2 linked regions of the Massilia litorea genome follow. The protein of the gene in region 2 binds, or shares a complex with, the protein of the main gene of each other region. Links are inferred from orthologs where the notes say so. Each region holds a gene or a part of one and is shown on either strand. Other genes may lie near its edges. The genes, in order: groL and metK.

Evidence for each region.
Region 1: the proteins of metK (region 2) and groL are in contact, whole or in part, in a cryo-EM structure (PDB 8P4O), measured with the Escherichia coli proteins. The link is inferred for Massilia litorea from one-to-one orthologs.

What each region holds. Positions count from the first base shown.
Region 1 is NZ_CP062941.1:2,298,173-2,308,422, forward strand. Bases 5,145-8,012 are described here. They hold groL (chaperonin GroEL), read right to left. Parts: upstream 7,468-8,012; coding sequence 5,821-7,467; downstream 5,145-5,820. Other genes in these bases: LPB04_RS10175 (YfeK family protein), read left to right, coding at 5,145-5,231; LPB04_RS10180 (UPF0158 family protein), read right to left, coding at 5,309-5,728; groES (co-chaperone GroES), read right to left, coding at 7,503-7,793. Also shown: LPB04_RS10155 (POT-type proton-dependent oligopeptide transporter), read right to left, coding at 1-338; LPB04_RS10160 (alpha-glucosidase family protein), read left to right, coding at 580-2,208; LPB04_RS10165 (glucokinase), read left to right, coding at 2,208-4,058; LPB04_RS10170 (hypothetical protein), read right to left, coding at 4,251-4,712; more of LPB04_RS10175, read left to right, coding at 4,854-5,144; LPB04_RS10195 (hypothetical protein), read left to right, coding at 8,291-8,566; LPB04_RS10200 (cell division protein ZapA), read left to right, coding at 8,563-8,874; LPB04_RS10210 (EVE domain-containing protein), read left to right, coding at 9,190-9,657; LPB04_RS10215 (metalloregulator ArsR/SmtB family transcription factor), read left to right, coding at 9,723-10,037; LPB04_RS10220 (hypothetical protein), read left to right, coding at 10,034-10,250.
Region 2 is NZ_CP062941.1:1,592,387-1,602,582, reverse strand. The notes cover bases 789-3,602. They hold metK (methionine adenosyltransferase), read right to left. Parts: upstream 2,872-3,602; coding sequence 1,705-2,871; downstream 789-1,704. Other genes in these bases: LPB04_RS07135 (lysophospholipid acyltransferase family protein), read left to right, coding at 3,058-3,602; ahcY (adenosylhomocysteinase), read right to left, coding at 789-1,288. Also shown: more of ahcY, read right to left, coding at 1-788; more of LPB04_RS07135, read left to right, coding at 3,603-3,909; LPB04_RS07130 (LpxL/LpxP family acyltransferase), read left to right, coding at 3,906-4,769; dapF (diaminopimelate epimerase), read left to right, coding at 4,788-5,651; LPB04_RS07120 (tetratricopeptide repeat protein), read right to left, coding at 5,695-7,431; LPB04_RS07115 (porin), read left to right, coding at 7,898-8,947; LPB04_RS07110 (DUF484 family protein), read left to right, coding at 9,097-9,759; tyrosine recombinase XerC, read left to right, coding at 9,769-10,196. UniProt on the Escherichia coli protein: Catalyzes the formation of S-adenosylmethionine (AdoMet) from methionine and ATP.

The sequences.
Region 1 (10,250 bases), 700 kb from region 2 along the record:
TTGACGTTGTCCTCGAAAATGGCAAGGCAGGCGTGGCCCGCGACGTAGACGAGGCTGAGCCAGAACACGGTGTTGTACTTGCCGAAGAAGCGGTCGGCCAGCCAGCCGCCCAGCAGCGGGAAGAAGTAGACGCCGATGACGAAGGTGTGGAACACGTGCTTGGCTTCGCCCGTGCGCTCGGACTCCGGCAAGAAGAGCAGCAGGGTCGAAATCAGGAAGGGCGTGAGGATGTTGCGCATCCCGTAGAACGAGAAACGCTCGCAACCTTCGTTGGCGATGATGTAGGGGATCTGGCGGGGCATGCGTCCGCTGGTGGCGGTCGTCGTCGGCTGGCTCATGGCGCATCCTGAAATGGACAAGACGCGATCCTATGACGCCGTTGGGGTCTTTGCAACTAAAAAAATCAGCTCATCCAGAGGCTTCGTAGTTTTGCTACTTCATCCTGAGGAAGTACAACTGTTAATTTTATTTAAGTCTTTGAATGTAAAGGAAATATGCATGAAAAATGCAGCTGGGTGCAGATTGTAAAATTGAAAAAGCTGCTGTATATTGCGTAAAAACCACCAACCGGACCTCGTCATGACCCAGACCTCCACGCACAACAATGACTGGTGGCGCGAAGCCATCATCTACCAGGTGTACCCGCGCAGCTACCTCGACACGAACGGCGACGGCGTGGGCGACATCCCCGGCATCACCGCGAAGCTCGACTACATCGCGAGCCTGGGCGTGAACATCGTCTGGCTGTCCCCTTACTTCAAGTCGCCGATGAAGGACTTCGGTTACGACATCTCCGACTACTGCGACGTCGATCCGCTGTTCGGCACCCTGGCCGACTTCGACGCGATGGTCGCCAAGGCGCATTCGCTCGGCCTGAAAATCATGATCGACCAGGTGATGGCGCACACGGCCGATGCGCACCCGTGGTTCGCCGAGAGCCGCTCCAGCCGCGACAACCCGAAGGCCGACTGGTATGTCTGGGCCGACGCTGCCCCGGACGGCAACCCGCCGAACAACTGGATGTCGGTCTTCGGCGGCTCCGCCTGGCAGTGGGACACGCGCCGCAAGCAGTACTACATGCACAACTTCCTGGTCAGCCAGCCGCAACTGAACTTCCATAACCCGGACGTGCAGAAGGCCCACCTGGACGCGCTGCGTTTCTGGCTCGAGCGCGGCGTCGACGGCGTGCGCATGGACGCGTGTAACTACCACTTCCACGACACCCAGCTGCGCAGCAATCCGCCGGCGACCACCCGCGACACGGCCTCGGTCACCGACGTCAACCCCTACGGCATGCAGTCCCACATCTACGACAAGACGCGTCCGGAAAACATCGCCTTCCTGCAGCAGATCCGCGCGCTGCTGAACGAATACAGCGCCGTCTCGATCGGCGAAGTCGGTGCCGACGACGCCCTGGCCTGCATGGCCGAGTACACGGCCGACGGCGACAAGCTGCACATGGCCTACAGTTTCAACCTGCTCACGCCGCAGTTCACGGCCGCGCACATCCGCACCCAGGTCGAGGAATTCGAAGCGCGCGTCAAAGGCGGCTGGGCGTCCTGGTCGGTCGGTAACCACGATGCGATCCGCGTCGTCACGCGCTGGCGCGGCGAGGATGCGCCAGTGGCGTTCGCGGCGATGGTGCTGGCGATGCAGCTGTCCCTGAAAGGCACGCCTTGCCTGTACCAGGGCGACGAACTGGCGCTGCCGGAAGCGGATGTGCCGTATGAACTGCTGCAGGACCCGTACGGCATCACCTTCTGGCCGGAATTCAAGGGCCGCGACGGCTGCCGCACCCCGATGCCGTGGACGAATGCCGCGCCCAACGCCGGCTTCACCACCGGCACGCCCTGGCTGCCGGTCGCGGTGCCGCATCTTGCCGCGTCCGTGTCGCAGCAGGAGTTCGACTCCGCATCGGCCTTGAACGCGGCGCGCCGCATCATCCACTGGCGCCAGAAGCTGCCGCAGCTGACCCGTGGCGACATCTCCTTCTTCGATGCGCCGGAGCCGGTGCTGGCGCTGCGCCGCACGCTCGATGGAGAGCCGACCGTGCTGGCCGCCTTCAACCTGTCGAACGCGCCGGTAACGATAGCCTGGCCGGAGACGGCGGGCGCGCACGACCTGGAAGGCCACGGCCTGCCGGGCGAAGCGGCAAACGGCCGCGTCACGCTGCCGGCTTACGGCGCCTGGTTCGGTACGCTCGCCTGATGGGCAACGCGCCCGACGCCGAGAAATTCGAGCGCACCGCGTTCGCCGACGGCCCGCGCCTGCTGGCCGATATCGGCGCCACGCACGCGCGCTTCGCACTGCAGACGGCGCCCGGCACCTTCCGCCATGTGGCCGTGTTGAAGTGCGAGGAGTTCGACGGTGTCGATTCGCTGGTGCGCTTCTACCTGCGCGACCACCTCGACCTGAACCTGCAGCACGCCGCCTTTGCGGTGGCCAATCCCGTCAACGGCGACCAGGTACGCATGACGAACCGCGCCTGGGAATTCTCGACCGAGGCGGTGCGGCGCGAGCTGGGCCTGTCGACGCTGCTGGTGGTGAACGATTTCACGGCGCTGGCGATGGCCATTCCCGTGCTGCTGCCTGCCGACCTGCTGCAGGTCGGCGGCGGCAAGCCGGCGGCGAATGCCGTCATCGGCGTGCTGGGGCCGGGAACGGGCCTCGGCGTCTCGGGCCTGATTCCCACGAGCGACGGCTTCGTCACCCTGGGCAGCGAAGGCGGCCACGTGAACTTCGCGCCCGGCGACGAGCGCGAGTTCGCGATCCTGCGGCACGCCTGGCGCGCCTGGCAGCACGTGTCGAACGAACGCCTGATTTCCGGGCCCGGCATGGAATTGATCCATGAGGCGCTGGCCTTGCGCAATGGCGTGCAGGCCCCAGGCCGTACGGCCGCCGACATCCTGGCCGCGGGCCTGGATGAAAACGATGCCCTGTGCATCGAGGTGCTGGAAGTCTTCTGCGGCATGCTGGGCGCCGCGGCGGCGAATCTCGCCGTGACCCTGGGCGCCTTCGGCGGCATTTTTATTGGCGGCGGCATCGTGCCGCGCATGGGGGAGTGGTTCGCACGCTCTCCCTTCCGCGCGCGCTTCGAGGCCAAGGGACGCTTCTCGCACTACCTGGCCGACATTCCGACCTATGTCATCACGACGCCGAACCCCGCCTTCCACGGGGTCGCGACCATCCTCTCCGAACACCTGCGTGGCCGTAGCGGCGCCAACACGCTGATGGACCGCATCAAGGGGCTGCGCCACGAGCTCACGCCCGCCGAGCAGCGCGTGGCGACGCTCGTGCTCGAGCAGCCGCGCCTGGTGCTGAACGAACCGATCGCGGATATCGCGCGCGGCGCGGAAGTCTCGCAGCCGACCGTGATCCGCTTCTGCCGCTCGCTCGGCTTCCTCGGCCTGGCCGATTTCAAACTGAAGTTCGCGAGCAGCCTGACCGGTGCGATCCCGGTGCGCCACAGCCAGGTGAGGAACAGCGACAGCACGCATGACCTGTCGGCGAAGGTGATCGACAACACCGTGTCGGCGATTTTGAAATTCCGCGACGGGCTCGACGTGCACACGCTGGACCGTGCGATCGAGCTGGTGAGCCGCGCACGCCGGGTCGAGTTTTACGCGCTGGGCAATGCGCGCGTGGTGGCGCTCGACGGCCAGCATAAATTCTTCCGCTTCCGGATTCCGACCGCGCTGTACGGCGACTCGCACCTGTTCGCGCTGGCGGCGGATCTGCTCGGGCCGGGCGACGTGGTGATCGCGATCTCGAATTCGGGGCGCTTGCCGGAGCTGCTGCAGGCGGTCGACATCGCCCGTTCGCGCGGCGCCGACGTCATCGCCATCGGCAACAGCCAGTCGCCGCTCGCACGCAAGGCCAGCGTGTGCCTGGCGGTCGATCACGCCGAGGACAGCACTGTGTTCCTGTCGATGATTTCGCGGATCCTGCAGCTGCTGTTCATCGACATCATGGCGGTGGGCTTGTCGGTCGATGCGCATAATGGGCGAGAAGGCGACGTCGAGCAGCGCAGGCTCTTGATTTCACACCTGGACAGTTGAGAAACGTAGGGTGGGCACTTGTGCCCACGCGGTCTGACATGTGCGTCGATGCGGCTTCAACACCATCGCTCACGCGCGCGAAAAAATGTCGGTACTCGTTTCGACTGCTTCATGGTTCGACCGCGTGGGCTCAAGAGCCCACCCTGCGTCATGCGTCCGTTAACGATGTTGTCGATTTCGCGTCGCGCAACATCAATCCGCCGATTTGGTCTCCACCCGCCGAATCCCGCGCCGCCACTCGTCGAGCGATACCACCGTATCGTTCGCCGTGTCGTCCACCAGAATCTGCTCGCCCGTTTTCGCCACCAGAAAACTCTCGCGCCGCTGCACCTTGTCCGCACGGTTCTCGACAAAACTCAGCTGCCAGTACGACATGCCGTTGATGACGCGCGGTGTCGGGTCGTCTTCGATCACGGCCCCGTGCGCCTTGCCGCGCGAGCGCTTTTCGATGTCCTGCGACCAGGCCTTCACTTCCGGCAACGCCAGCAGTGCGGCCATCGCCTGTTCGCGCGTGACGGCCGGTTCGGCCTTCTGCTGCACGATGGGCTTGGCCGGCTGCGGCGGCGCGGCCGGCGGCTGCCTGTCCTTGCAGCCGGCAAGCAGGGCCGCGGCCAGCAGGGAGAAACTCAGCAACTGTGCGCCGCGTGAAATCATGATGGAACCTCGTGGAAAACGTGCGGCCATACTAGCCGATGTGTAGATGCCGGGCAATCTCGGCATGCCGGCCTGACGGACGCTTCCCGGTGTGGGTGCTAGACTCGTCGCATGTTCGTTTGCCACCCCGGAGGAAACACGATGACCGTATTTCGATTTGCGGGCGCCATGCTGCTGGTCGCCACCCTGCACGGCGCGGCGCTTGCGGCGCCGGAACCGAAGGCGCAGGCCGAGATTGCGCACCTGCTCGACTACGTGGCGACGCCGGGCTGCCAGTTCAACCGCAACGGCAGCTGGCACGACGGGTCGGAGGCGCGTGCGCATCTGCAGAAGAAGTACGACTACCTCGTCAAGCGCGACCTGGTCACGAACGCGGAGTCGTTCATCGAGCGTGGAGCGACGCAGAGCAGCATGAGCGGCAAGCCGTATCTCGTGAAGTGCGGGGGAGGGAAGGCGGTGGCCAGCGCGGTGTATATGAAGGAGGAGTTGAAGCGGTTTCGGGGGAAGGCGAGCCAGTAAATCGTGCGCCGGTCCCGGGCAGTGTTTTCACGCGAACGGTTTGCAGCCGCACATGCGTGGGCATGCCCACGCGGATGCTAGCCCAACTGCAAACCGTTCTCCTCGCACCACCCCGCCAGCACCGCCCGCGTCTGCGCCTCGCGGAAGTCATGCCAGCGCTCCGTCAGGCCACGCTCCTCGACCAGTTCGCTGAAATGGCGATACGCATCCGAACGCTTGAACATCTGGCGTACGCGATCGGCATCGTCAGCCATCGCTGCGTCGGCGAAATCGAACACCAGTTCCAGCCCGAGATCGAGCTCGCTCATGTGTGGCACGGAAATGTAGCGCTCCGAGGTATCGATATCGTCCGGCAGGGACGCCAGTTCCCCATCGACCATCTCCGAGCGGATGTGCACCTGGCCCGTATCGAGGGATACCCAGGCTTTGTCCGGGGTTCCCGGCTCCGACACAATCAATACCGCATCCTCGAGGTCTTCCGCATTCACGACAGGCATCGCAATCTCCCAAAAGTAAAAGCCCGCAAGGCGCGAACCGTGCGGGCTTTTCAAACTGCAGCAGGGCGCCGGCGAACCGGCGCCCAAGGACATTACATCATGCCGTCCATACCGCCCATGCCGCCCATACCACCCATGCCGCCCATGCCGCCGGCTGGCTTGTCTTCAGCCAGTTCCGACACCATGCAGTCGGTGGTCAGCATCAGGCCGGCGATCGACGCTGCGTTTTGCAGTGCCGAGCGGGTGACCTTGGCTGGGTCCAGCACGCCCATTTCGACCATGTCGCCGTAGGTGCCGTTGGCGGCGTTGTAGCCGTAGTTGCCGGTGCCGCCCAGCACTGCCGAGACGACGACCGATGCTTCTTCGCCTGCGTTCTGGACGATCATGCGCAGCGGCTCTTCCATTGCGCGCAGGACGATCTTGATGCCGGCTTCCTGGTCAGGGTTGTCGCCCTTGACTTGCAGGTTGGCGCGGGCACGCAGCAGGGCGACGCCGCCGCCTGGCACGATGCCTTCTTCAACGGCTGCGCGGGTGGCGTGCAGCGCGTCTTCCACGCGTGCTTTCTTTTCCTTCATTTCGACTTCGGTGGCAGCGCCAACCTTGATCACGGCAACGCCGCCGGCCAGCTTGGCCACGCGCTCTTGCAGCTTTTCGCGATCGTAGTCCGAGGTCGCTTCTTCGATCTGGACGCGCACCATCTTGACGCGCGCTTCGATGTTTTCAGCCGAACCTGCACCGTCGATGATGATGGTGTTTTCCTTGCCGACTTCGATACGCTTGGCCTGGCCGAGTTCAGCCAGCGTGACCTTTTCCAGGGTCAGGCCGACTTCTTCCGCGATCACCTGGCCGCCGGTCAGGACAGCGATGTCTTCCAGCATGGCCTTGCGACGGTCGCCGAAGCCAGGCGCCTTGACGGCAACGGTCTTCAGGATGCCGCGGATGTTGTTGACGACCAGGGTCGCCAGCGCTTCGCCTTCGATGTCTTCGGCGACGATCACCAGCGGACGGCCGGCCTTTGCAACTTGCTCCAGTACCGGCAGCAGGTCACGGATGTTCGAGATCTTCTTGTCGCACAGCAGAACGAACGGATTGTCGTGGATGGCGACTTGCTTGTCCGGGTTGTTAATGAAGTAAGGCGACAGGTAGCCGCGGTCGAACTGCATGCCTTCGACGATGTCGAGTTCGTCGTTCAGCGACTTGCCGTCTTCGACGGTGATGACGCCTTCCTTGCCGACTTTTTCCATCGCTTCAGCGATGCGCTCGCCGATCGAGTAGTCCGAGTTGGCCGAGATCGCGCCGACCTGGGCGATTTCTTTCGAGGTGGTGCATGGCTTGGAGATCTTGGCCAGCTCTTCGACGGTGGCAGCAACTGCCTTGTCGATGCCGCGCTTCAGGTCCATCGGGTTCATGCCGGCGGCAACGAACTTCATGCCTTCGCGCACGATGGCTTGTGCCAGCACGGTCGCGGTGGTGGTGCCGTCGCCGGCGTTGTCGCTGGTCTTCGAAGCGACTTCCTTGACCATCTGCGCGCCCATGTTCATGAGCTTGTCTTTGAGTTCGATCTCTTTCGCGACCGAGACGCCGTCCTTGGTGACGGTCGGGGCGCCGAACGAGCGGTCCAGCACGACGTTGCGGCCTTTAGGACCCAGGGTGACCTTGACTGCATTGGCGAGGATGTTGACGCCTTCAACCATCTTGGCGCGCGCTGCGTCGCCGAAAATTACTTCTTTAGCTGCCATTTTTTATTTCTCCGAGAGATATTCTGAGGGGAGGATTACTTGACCAGCACGGCCATGATGTCTTCTTCGCGCATCACCAGCAGTTCCTGGCCGTCGACCTTGACGGTCTGGCCCGAGTACTTGCCGAACAGGACGCGGTCGCCAACCTGGACTTCCAGTGCACGCAGCGTGCCGTTGTCCTGGACTTTGCCATTGCCGACGGCGAGGATCTCGCCCTGGTCCGGCTTCTCGGCGGCTGCATCAGGGATGATCAGGCCGGAGGCAGTCTTGGTTTCCTGGTCGAGACGCTTCACGATAACGCGATCGTGCAGAGGGCGAAGGTTCATGCAAAACTCCTTTATTCAGTGGTTTGGACTAGCTTTGTTTGCGTTGATTGCCGCGTCGCATACTGCGCCGCAGCTTTGAAAGAGGTTGTTAGCACTCTCATCTAACGAGTGCTAATTATAGGGACGACATCAGGGTATTTCAAGCGGCGATGTTGCAAAATAAATTGCAAGAGCTTGTTTTGCCTCAACTGCCGGGATGACGCGGCAGCTTGCTGGGCCGTGGCCGGCGCAGGTACGGAGCGGAGAGACTAGCACCGATGCCAAGACGGCTGACGCACTGTTGGTGGGGAATTGATCGGTGTCAAACGAGGGGATGGAAGGCGATAAGGACTGCGCTTCCGGATATGCAGGCGCAGCGCTGCTACCGAAATGCAGCCAGATAAGCCTTGCCGCGCGCGGCTACCCGCCGCGACGCTATACACTGTGGTCCCCGCCGGGCAGGGCGCAGGCTGTGCTCTCCTGTTGACTGTCTAACCAGAACAGACCTATAGTTACGAATGATTTCCGAATTCCAAGACCTATCCGACAAAATCGAGCGGCTCGCCGAGCTGGTCGTGTCGCTGCGCAGCGAGAATGCGCAACTGCGCCAGACCAACCTGTTACTGAACGAAGTGAACATGGCGCTCGTCGAACGCCTTGTCGAGGTCCAGCACAAGGTCGAAGCCGTGATCGAGCAATTGCCTGCGCCGGAAGAAGCGGAAGACGCGGAAGGTAGCGCGGAAGAGAGCGCGGCAGACGCCGCCGAACCCCTGGATGCCGAGGCTGCCCGATGATTTACCTGGATGTGACGATCATGGGCCAGCCTTACCGCCTGGCCTGCAAGGAAGGCGAACAGGCGACGCTGCGCGATGCCGTGCGCTATCTCGACGGCAAGATGACCGCGCTGCGCGATTCGGGCAAGGTCAAGGGCAACGACCGCATCGCGGTCATGGCCGCGCTCAGCGTGGCCGCGGAATTCCTCTCGGTGAAGTCGCCGCAGGGACCGCTGTCGGACATGACGATGCTCGAAGTGAAACAAAAACTCGAAGCGATGCACAAGGTCCTCGACCACACCCTGGCGCCGCAGGAAAATTTGTCCTGACCGGGCAAATTCGTTTGACATGACGGTTCAAGCGAGTAAACTGCGAGGCACCCTGCGGTGTTCGAGATTGCCATATATTCCTTGAACCATTTACATGCATAGGTTGCGGGATAGTGTTTGATGGGCGTGAGCGTCGCTAGTTCGACGAACCCGAAATTGAACTGACTGTGACCACCTTGAGCCATCAGGTTCGGGATGCCGGCAAAAAACGGCACAGGCGGGGCTACATTCCATGAAGCGGTTGCGAGCAAAAGCACGCAGCCGCTTTTTTACGCGCGCAGGTTTTATCGGCCTGCTTTTTTTTCAGGAGATCCGATGCGCTACTGGTTGATGAAATCCGAGCCCGATGAAGTCAGTTTCGACGACGTTCTCGCCGCACCGGGCCAGACCGTCGCCTGGTTCGGCGTAAGAAACTATCAGGCCCGCAATTTCATGCGCGACGCCATGCAAATCGGCGACGGCATCCTGTTTTATCACTCCAGTTGCGCCGTTCCCGGTGTCGCGGGAATAGCGGAAGTGGCGAGCGGCCCTTATCCCGACGCTACCCAATTCGACAGTGCCGGCAAATACTTCGACCCGAAAGCGACACAGGCGCAGCCGCGCTGGATATCGGTCGACGTCCAGGCGAAAGAAAAGGGGCGCTATTTGACGCTGGCCGAGATGCGCGCCATGCCCGTATTGGAAGACATGGTCCTGCTGCAGAAAGGCAGCCGCCTTTCCATTTCGCCGGTGACGAGCGGGCAGTGGAATGCGATCCTGGAATTCGTGCGCACGAAAGATTGAGGAGCTTGCGGTTCGGTGCGCGAAAGCGCTTGCAATAGTTCGATGGTTAGCTAATAATCGATTCCATGAGCACCGTATTCAAAGCCCTCTCCGATCCGACCCGCCGCAAGGTGTTGCAGCTGCTGCAGGCCGGACCCATCGGTGCGGGAGAATTGGCGGCGATGTTCGACGTTTCCAAGCCGACCATGTCGGCGCACTTCGCCGTGCTCGTCAACGCCGGCCTGATCGAGGCCGACAAGCAGGGGCGCACGGTTACGTACCGCTTGAAGCTGTCGGTGCTGGAAGAGGCCTTGCTTGCCTTTGCCCAGACGTTTGGATTGCAGGTCACGCGGCCGCAACCCGGCCATCTCGATGTCGGATCGAACGAGGAGAAGTCATGAAAAGCACTTTCCCGCTGGGCCGTGCCTTGCTTGGTGCGGTAATGATCGTCGGCGCGTGCGCAGCCCTGAAATGGGCCGCGCCGGAACACTTGTCGCTCGAGTGGTCGCAACGCCTGACCGGTGCCTTGCTCGGCTTTGTCGTGGTGTTCTACGCGAACGCGATTCCGAAATCGCTGACGGCGCTGGCGCGCTTGCGCTGCTCGCCCCAGGCCG
Region 2 (10,196 bases):
GCAGCGTGTAGACGCCGACCGGGTAGTTGTCCGTGTTGGCGAACAGCTCGATCTGGGCGATGGTCTGGTTCGCGAACGAGGAGCTCATCACGTAGGACGGGTGACCGGTGCCGCAGCCCAGGTTCACCAGGCGGCCTTCGGCCAGCAGGATGATGCGCTTGCCGTCCGGGAAGATCACGTGATCGACCTGCGGCTTGATGTTTTCCCACTGATATTTCTTCAGCGACGCGACATCGATCTCGTTGTCGAAGTGGCCGATGTTGCAGACGATGGCCTGGTCTTTCATGGCCAGCATGTGCTGTTCGGTCAGGATGTGATAGTTGCCGGTGCAGGTCACGAAAATGTCGCCGTGCTGCGCCGCGTAATCCATCGTCACGACGCGATAGCCTTCCATGGCTGCCTGCAGGGCGCAGATAGGGTCGATTTCGGTGACCCAGACTTGCGCCGACAGGGCGCGCATCGCCTGGGCCGAACCTTTGCCCACGTCGCCGTAACCGGCGATGACGGCCACTTTACCGGCGATCATGACGTCGGTCGCGCGCTTGATGCCGTCGACCAGCGACTCGCGGCAGCCGTACAGGTTGTCGAACTTCGATTTCGTCACCGAGTCATTGACGTTGATGGCCGGGAAGGCGAGTTTGCCTTCCTGGTGCATCTGGTACAGGCGGTGCACGCCGGTCGTCGTTTCTTCGGTTACGCCCAGGATTTCCGGCAGGCGCTTCGAGTACCACTGCGGATCGGTTTTGAGGCGGCCTTTGATGGCGTTGAACAGGCAGATCTCTTCTTCCGAACCCGGCTTGTCGAGGACCGAGCTATCTGTCTCGGCGCGTGCGCCCAGGTGCAGCAGCAGGGTGGCATCGCCGCCGTCGTCGAGGATCATGTTCGAGTACACGGCATTGCCGGCGGCGTCGTTCGGCCACTCGAAGATGCGGTGCGTGTATTCCCAGTATTCGTCGAGGGTTTCGCCCTTGACGGCGAACACCGGCGTGCCGACCGAAGCGATCGCGGCGGCGGCGTGGTCCTGGGTCGAATAGATGTTGCACGAAGCCCAGCGCACCTGCGCGCCGAGCGCTTCCAGCGTGCGGATCAGCACGGCGGTCTGGATGGTCATGTGCAGCGAACCGGTGATGCGTGCGCCCTTCAGGGGTTGCGCAGCAGCGAATTCTTCCTGGATTGCCATCAGGCCCGGCATCTCGGTTTCGGCGATGCGGATTTCCTTCTCGCCCCAGGCGGCCAGGGAGATGTCGGCAATGTGGAAGTCTTGGGTGGTTTTCAGTACGGCGCTCATCACGCCCTCCTTTCAGTTAGAAAAAAGTAACGTGAGCGCAGTGTTGATGATCCGAGCCTGGCGAAAAGGAATCTTTTCGTCGCAACGCTCCTCGGAACGGGGTAGTTTAGCACGTCTGGACGACGGCGGCAGGGCGATGGAGCTGCTGCTGGGGCAATTTGTGCGGTTGCAACAAATTGCCCTGTCGAGATGGGGGTCTACCGTAGGGGTCATGGCGGCCAAGGGCCGCCATGACGGTTTCAGCGGGCTCTCGAGCCCACGCGTGCGGCGCTTGAATTGTCGCGCCAATTCATACCGGCACGCGACGTTTTCGCTCTGCGGTGACAGTGCGGTACGCATCGGCACGAACGCGTGGGCTCGAGAGCCCACCCTACGTTACGCCCCAGCCGCAGGGGGCTGGAGCGTCATCGGTACATCTACGCCAATCCCGCTTCGGCGCGCAGCAGCGCGGCCTTGTCGGTGCGCTCCCACGTAAATTCCGGCTCTTCGCGGCCGAAGTGGCCGTAGGCAGCCGTCTTGGCGTAGATCGGACGCAGCAGGTCGAGCATTTGCACGATGCCTTTCGGGCGCAAATCGAAATGTTCCATCACCAGCTGGGCGATCTTCTCGTCGGGGATGACGCCGGTGCCCTCGGTGTAGACCGTGATGTTGATCGGGCGCGCGACGCCGATGGCGTAGCTGACCTGCACCTGGCACTGGCGCGCCAGGCCGGCGGCGACGACGTTCTTCGCCACATAACGGGCGGCGTAGGCGGCCGAACGGTCGACCTTGGTTGGATCCTTGCCCGAGAAGGCGCCGCCGCCGTGCGGGGCTGCGCCGCCGTAGGTGTCGACGATGATCTTGCGGCCGGTCAGGCCACAGTCGCCCTGCGGACCGCCGATGACGAAGCGCCCGGTCGGGTTGACCAGATATTTCGTGTTCTCGAGCCATTCGCGCGGCAGGGTCGGCTTGATGATTTCCTCGATCACCGCTTCCTCGATCTGCGAGTGGGAGACGTCCGGGTGATGCTGGGTCGAGAGCACGACGGTGTCGACCGCTACCGGGCGGCCGTTGACGTAGCGCAGGGTCACCTGGGACTTGGCGTCCGGACGCAGCCAAGGCAGGCGGCCGTCCTTGCGCAGCTGCGACTGGCGCTCGACCAGGCGGTGTGCGTAATAGATAGCGGCAGGCATCAGCTCCGGCGTTTCGTCGCAGGCATAGCCGAACATCAAGCCCTGGTCGCCCGCGCCCTGGTCGAGGTCGATGCCGGCGCCTTCGTCGACGCCTTGCGCGATATCCGGCGACTGCTTGTCGTAGCAGACCATGACGGCGCAACCTTTATAGTCGATGCCGAAATCGGTGTTGTCGTAACCGATGCGCTTGATGGTGTTGCGCGCAACGCCGATATAATCCACGTTGGCGTGCGTCGTGATCTCGCCGGCCAGTACCACCAGGCCGGTGTTGCACAGCGTTTCGGCGGCGACGCGGGCGCGTGGATCCTGCTCGAGGATGGCGTCGAGAATCGCGTCCGAGATCTGGTCGGCGACTTTGTCGGGGTGGCCTTCCGAGACGGATTCGGAAGTAAAGAGATAATCGTTGGACATGAAGGCTCCAGTTACTGTGATCAAAAAACTGCCGCAGCAACCTGTGCCTGCGACGCTTTAGCGACATTTATATTCCGCTTCGCAAGTTGTCTATTAACTCGGCGGATCCTGCGTAAAGTGGTATTTTACGCTCCTTTAAGAAATTTTTGGCGGAGGGGCCTGCTTTGTTCCTCGACGCTGGTCAATATGCTAGTTATCTTATTCAGAGTCTTATCCGTATTTCCGCTACCTCTGCTCCACGCCCTGGGCGCGGCGCTGGGCTGGCTGGTGTATTTGTTGTCTCCCTCGTATCGGCGCCGCCTCGACGCCAACCTGGCCCAGGCCGGCTATAGCGACCAGCGCCGCGCTGCCGTCGCCGAGGCCGGCAAGGCCATCGTCGAGCTGGCTTTTGTCTGGTGCGGCAAGCCGGAGCGCGTTGCGCGCCATGCCACGGTCGAGAACTGGGACATGGTGCAACGCGTGCTCGACGCCGGGCGCGGCATCGTGTTCCTGACGCCCCACCTGGGCTGCTTCGAAATGACCGCCCAGCAGATCGCGCTGCACACGGCGCTCACCGTCATGTACCGCCCACCGAAGAAAAGCGCGCTGAAACCGCTGGTCGAGGGTGCCAGAGCCCGTCACAACCTGCACCTCGCGCCGGCCAACCTGTCGGGCGTGCGCATCCTTGCCAAAACCCTGAAAAGCGGCCAGCCGATCGGTTTATTGCCGGACCAGGTACCGCAGGAAGGAGAAGGCGTCTGGGCGCCCTTCTTCGGACGCCCTGCCTATACGATGACGCTGCCGGCGAAGCTGGCGCAACTGGGCAAGGCCGACATTTTGCTCGTCTATGCCGAGCGCCTTTCCAAAGGCCGCGGTTATGTCGTGCGCTTCGTCCCCTTCGAGGGTGACCTGACGGGTACTCCGGCCGAGCAGGCCGCCAGCATCAACCGGGCGATGGAAGCCCTGATTGCCCGTTGCCCAAGTCAGTATTTCTGGAGCTACAACCGTTATAAACAACCAGGTGGGGTGGCCGCGCCAGAGGCCGAGGCCGTGGCATGAGGGTCCTGATTGCCTTCCTGTGGCTGCTGCATTGGCTGCCACTGCCCGTGCTCGGGCGTTTCGGCGAAGCGATCGGCAGCCTGCTGTTCGTGGTGCTGGGCAAGCGCCGCCACATCACGCTGACCAACCTGCGCCTGTGCATGCCGGAATTGTCGGAAACCGAACGGCGTGCTCTGGCGCGCCAGCATTTCAGGGCCTACGCGCGCAGCATTTTCGAGCGCTCGATCCTGTGGTGGGCACCGGAAGCGCGGGTGCGCCAACTCATCCATGTCGAGGGCGCGGTGCCGCAGGCGGCGATGGAAGCCGGGCCGACGATTTTGTTGTGCCCCCATTTCGTTTGCCTCGACGTGGCCGGTGTCGCCTCGCGCGTGATCCCGGTGTGCAGCATGTATGTGCCGCAAAAGAACGCCGCCTTCGACAGGCTGCTGCGCCATGGCCGCGAACGCTACGGTCCGGTACGGCTGGTGACCCGTAAAGAGGGCATCAAGCCGATCCTGCGCGCACTGCGCGACGGCCTTCCCTACTTCATGCTGCCGGATATGGATTTCGGAGAAAAGGATGCCGAATTCGTGCCCTTCTTCGGCGTACCGGCAGCCACCCTGACGGCGCTCGGCCGGATCGCCGGCACCACCGGCGCCAAGGTGATCCCGGTAGTGGCCACCTACCTGCCGAACTACCAGGGCTGGCGCGTGCGCTTCTATCCGGCCTGGGAGAATTATCCGGGCGACGACATGCTCGCCGCGACGCGCCGCATGAACGCTTTTATTGAAGACCGGGTGCGCGAAGCGCCTGCCGAATATTTCTGGACGCATAAGCGGTTCAAAACCCGCCCAGCGGGCGAACCATCGCTCTACGATTGATGCATTACAACTAATCCTATGAAACTCAAGTTCACCAAGATGCAGGGCGCGGGCAACGATTTCGTCGTGATCGACGCCATCCACCAGCAGGTCGACCTCAGCGCCGCCCAATGGCAGCGCCTGGCCGACCGCCGCTTCGGCGTGGGCGCCGACCAGATCCTGATTGTGGAACGCCCGACCGTCGCCGGCGCCGATTTCCGCTACCGTATTTTTAATAGCGATGGCGGCGAAGTCGAACAGTGCGGCAACGGCGCGCGCGCCTTTGCCCGTTTCGTCAGCGACCAGGGCTTGAGTGGCGAACGCAGCATCCGGGTGCAGACCATGTCCGGCATCATCGCCCCGGCCCTGGAAGACGACGGCAGCGTGACGGTCGACATGGGCGCGCCCGTGCTGGAGCCGGCCGCGGTGCCCTTCGACAGCCAGGGCCTGGACGGCCTGCCGGAAGGACGAGACTTGCTGTGGCCTTTGAACCTGCAGTTGGGAGAGCGGCCACTGACCGTTCCGGTATCGGTCGTCTCGATGGGCAATCCGCATGCCGTGCAGACGGTGCCGGATGTCGACACGGCTCCGGTAGCGGAGCTGGGTCCGCAGGTCGAACATCACCCGCGCTTCCCGAAGCGGGTCAACGCCGGCTTCATGCAGGTCGTCGACCGCAATCACGTCAAACTGCGTGTATTCGAGCGTGGCGCCGGCGAAACCCTGGCCTGCGGCACCGGCGCCTGCGCGGCGGTCGTCGCCGGCATCCGGCGTGGATTGCTCGATTCGCCGGTGCGGGTATCGGCGCGCGGCGGGGAATTGTCGATCGCCTGGGCCGGCGAAGGCGCCCCGGTCTACCTGAGCGGCCCGGCCGTCACGGTGTTCGAAGGCGAGATCACTATCTAAATCAGGCGCCTGTCAGGAAAGCGCAGCCGGCCTGGCAATTTGTTCAGGCCGCCATACCGTAGGAAGGATTGCCGCGCTCCGGCGTGACCGGCGGGGTCAGCCTGCCGTCCGTATCGTCGAGCGTGCGTTCGCCCATGGCGGCATCGGCCATCAGGGTCCGCAGCCGGTACAGCCGCTGGCGGTAATTGCCTTCCGGCCCACCCGGTCCGCAATCGACGTTCTCGAACAGGCGCACGATGCGGTCGAGCGCCTGGCGTTCCGGGGCCGTATTGACCATGACCAGGCGCCGCTTGCTGCGCCCGTAGCTGGCGCGGATATCGATCACCAGGCAATGTCCCTGGTCGGCCGCGGTCACGTCGAGCAGCAGGGTTTCGGCCCGGCTGAGGCCAAACAGCGCCGCCAGTTCCAGCCGCGCCGCCAGCAGCGGGTGGGCGGACAGGTCGCCGACACAATCGCGCAACGCCCCGGTTTCGGTGTGGGACGCATCGTCGAGGCGCGGCGCGATCTTGCGCAGTGCCACGCCGGCTTCCGCATTGCCCTGTGCCGCCGCCTGCTGCAGCCAGAACACGGCGCGCACATCGTTGCTTTCGTTTTCGCGCCGCGCGCGCCAGGCATTGTTGCCGCATTCGAGCTGGGCGATCTCGTAACCCATATCCGCTGCCCGCTCGAGGTAGCGCTGGGCGTCGGCGACATTGCGTTGCGAGAACTCGGGTTTTAGATAGATGCGCGACAAGGCGTACCAGGCCTCGGCCAGGCCCTGCTCGCCCGCCAGCAGCAGCCAACGGATTGCCTTCTTGAAATTCGCTGCGCCCGTGCCGCCCTGGATCCGGGTGCCGTCGACCTGCATGCGCGCATACCACAGGCCGATGGCCAGTTGCGCATGGCGATCGTGCTCAGCGGCGGCCAGCTCCCAGAAGGCGTGGATCTCGTCGCTGCCCGCTTCCGCATTGCCCTTTCCTTCGGCCAGCAGGCGCGCCGTACGCGACAACAAGGTGACTTCGCCCGGTGCCAGGCGCCGGGTGTGTTTGCTGCCGCCGCTATCGACCAGCGCGCGCGCCAGCGGCAGCGCACGCGCCAGGTAGTCGTGCCAGGATTCGGCTGCCCAGCTCTGCTCGAGCAGCGCGAACTGCGCTTCGGCCAGGCCATTGTCGGCCGCCCGCCGCAGCCAGGGTTGGCCTGCCGCCGCTGCCGTGCCCGCATCCGCGGCGCCGGGGCGCGCGGTGGCGCGCCGCTCGCTCACCTGTCCCGCCCGGTCGCGTGGCGGCGCGGCCGGATGCTGCACTGCAACAGCGACACTACCCATGCCCATGCCCGTGCCGGACGCGGCGGCAAGACTCATGCCCGCCTGAATACTTGCGGCGATTTCCGGCCGGCGCGCCAGCAGCCATTGCGCTTCGGCGAAGCCGGCGCGCGCGGCCTCTTCGAGCGCGTGCACGGCTTTGGCGTGGAGCGCATCGGGCGCCGCGCGGCCGTCTTCCAGCAGCAACTGGGCCAGGACCAGTCCAGCGCGCAGGTTGCCACCGTCGTAGGCGCGTTCGTACCACGGCGTCAGCGGCGTGCCGTGTGCCCGCGCCAGGTCGAGCGGAATGTGGCTGCCGATCAGTTCGCAGGACTCGGCACAGCCCTGGCGCGCCGCCCGGTCGAGCCAGTGCAGCGCCGTCGGCAGGCTGCGCGGCAGGCCGGCGCTGCCGAACAGGTAGCGCTTGCCCAGTTCGAGCTGCGCCTCGGCGCGGCCACTGCGGGCGCCACGGATGATCGCCAGTTCTTCACGATTAGCCATCGGTTGTCTTCATCAATTGGTGGGCAGGCGTGGGTGGGCAAGCGTGTACAGGCGGGATCGGCGGAACGCGGCGACGGGTCGGCTGTCGCTGGCAAAGTTGCCAATATACAAGAAGATCCCGGATCACGCCCACACCCATCGGTTCAAGGGAAGTCTAAGCCAGCGTTGGGGTGCAAACTTCCCGAACAGCTTGAAGATTGATATCGAACAAGCGCATCGAAACGATGCGGAACTCCGCTACCTTGCAGTGCGTCAAGCCCAAAATGGGGCCTTTTCCGGGCTCAGGCGTTTCGAAAATACAACAGCACGATTGGTTAAATTGGCTTTCCACCAACTCGAACGGTCATAATTCACCAATCCGGCAATCTTGACGCGTTAAGCCTTTAAGGTTCACTCGTCCGAGTGTTCAGCAAACAAAGTCTCAACGCTCTTTGGATTCCGATTCATCTTCTAAGGATACAAATAAATGAAAAAATCTCTGATGGCAGTCGCACTCGTCGGCGCATTCGCCGGTGTGGCCCATGCACAGACCGCCGTGCAAATCTACGGCACCATCGATGCTGGCGTTCAAAAGCGCACCGGTCAGACCCTGACCATCGGCAAGCGCGCGTCGAACACCCTGGGCTTCAAGGGCACCGAAGATCTGGGCAACGGCCTGAAGGCACTGTTCCAACTGGAAATCCGCTACGAGCCGGACACCGGCACCGTCGAAAACGGCAGCCGTCCGCTGTTCCAGGGTCAGAGCCGCGTCGGCCTGCAGGGTGACTTCGGTATGGTCCGCATCGGTCGCGGCCTGACCCCGTACCAGGAAACCGTCGGCGCCTTCGAGCCGTTCCACGCACTGCCACACCAGGCTGGTTTCTACACCGACCTGGCAGTCGCCGGCTACAACTCGGCACCGCTGGATCCAGCCGGCAGCTCGAACAACCGCTGGTCGAACGCCTTCTGGTACAACACGCCAGTCGTGAGCGGCTTCCAGCTGAACACCGCGATCGCCACCAAGGAAAACAACGGCGGCCCGGCAATCGGCACCCTGTACCCAGTGGGCGCCCAGGCATCGGCCAACCCGTTCTCGGTGTCGGCAACCTACAACAACGGTCCTGCAGCAGTCATGCTGGGCTACGAGCGTAACGCCGTCGAATCGAAAGTCATGTCGATCGGCGCCGCGTTCAACGCGACCCCGGAACTGAAACTGACGGCCCTGTACACCCGTCAGGACCAGGACAATATCCTGGTGACCCTGCCAGCCGGCTCGGGTGCGAAGACCAACGCATGGGTGCTGGGCGCCAACTACACCATGGGCCCAGGCAAGTTCCTGGCAGGCTATGGCCAGAAGGATCCGGACAACTCGTTCAAGACCAAGCAACTGTCGCTGGGTTACGAGTACAGCCTGTCGAAGCGTACCTACGTCTACGTCGATGCATCGCGCAAGGACGGCCCACAGTCGCAGGCCAACCGTGCCGTCGACCCAGGTGCGGTCAACTTCTACACGATCGGCGTGAACCACTCGTTCTAAGCTGATGCGGACGCAAGTCCGCCAGAGTTGAATCTGGAAAAGGCAGGGACCGGCAACGGTTCCTGCCTTTTTTGCGTCACCCTTTTCTGTCCGCCGCCCTGCCCCGCTGCGGTAGAATTGCGCACACCCTATTTCTTGCAAGATTACCGATGACTGTCACCCTGGACTCCGCCGCCGTCGCCCAATACCTGGCCGACCACCCGCGCTTTTTTGAAGAACATGCCGGCCTGCTGGGCGAAGTCAAACTGTCGAGCCCGCTGACCGGAAAGGCCGTGTCGCTGCAGGAGCGGCAAATGGAAGTCATGCGCGCCAAGTACAACGCGCTCGAGCTGCGCATGGCTGAGCTGATGCGTACGGCCGCCGACAACACCGTCATCCTGAACCGCTTTCATGCCTGGCACCTGGCCTTATTGAAATCGACCGGTGGCGCGGCGCTGGCGCGCGACCTGGTCGACGCCCTGGTGACGCAGTTCGGCGTGCCGCAAGCGACGCTGCGCCTGTGGAATGTGCGCCCCGAGCATGCCGACGCCTGGTTTGCAGCCGACGTGGCCGAGGATGCGCGCCTGTTCGCCGCCAGCCTGCGCGCGCCGTATTGCGGTCCGAACAAGGATTTCGAAGCCCTGCGCTGGCTCGACGAAGCCGACGGCGTGCGCTCGACCGTGCTGCTGCCGCTCACGAGCGAGGGCGTCAGCTTCGGCCTGCTGGTGATGGGTTCGCCCGACGCCGAGCGTTTCAGCCCGGTGATGGCGACCGATTTTCTGGTCCAGCTGGGCCAGTCCGCGAGCGCCGCGCTGGCACCGCTGCGCGCCTGAGGCCAGTTAATGGACACGGCGCGCGAAGACTGGGCCGGGCGCTACCTGCGCGAACTGGCCACCCAGCGCCAGCTGTCCGAACACACGATCGCCGCCTACCGGCGCGACCTGGCCGAGCTCGGCAACCTGGCCGGGCACGATGACTGGCCGGCTCTGACCCATGCCGACATGCGCCGCTTCGCCGCGCGCCTGCATGCCGGCGGCCAGGAACCGCGTTCGATTGCCCGCAAACTGTCGGGCTGGCGCGGTTTTTACGGCTGGCTGTCGCGCCAGATTTCCCTGCCGGCCAACCCGGTCGAAGGCGTGCGCGCCCCGCGCCGTCCCAAGACCCTGCCGAAAGCCCTGGCGGTCGACGCCACCGTCCAGCTGCTGGAAGCGAACCGCCACGGCCATCCGGAGCCAAGCGAACTGTGCAATCGCGCGATGTTCGAACTGCT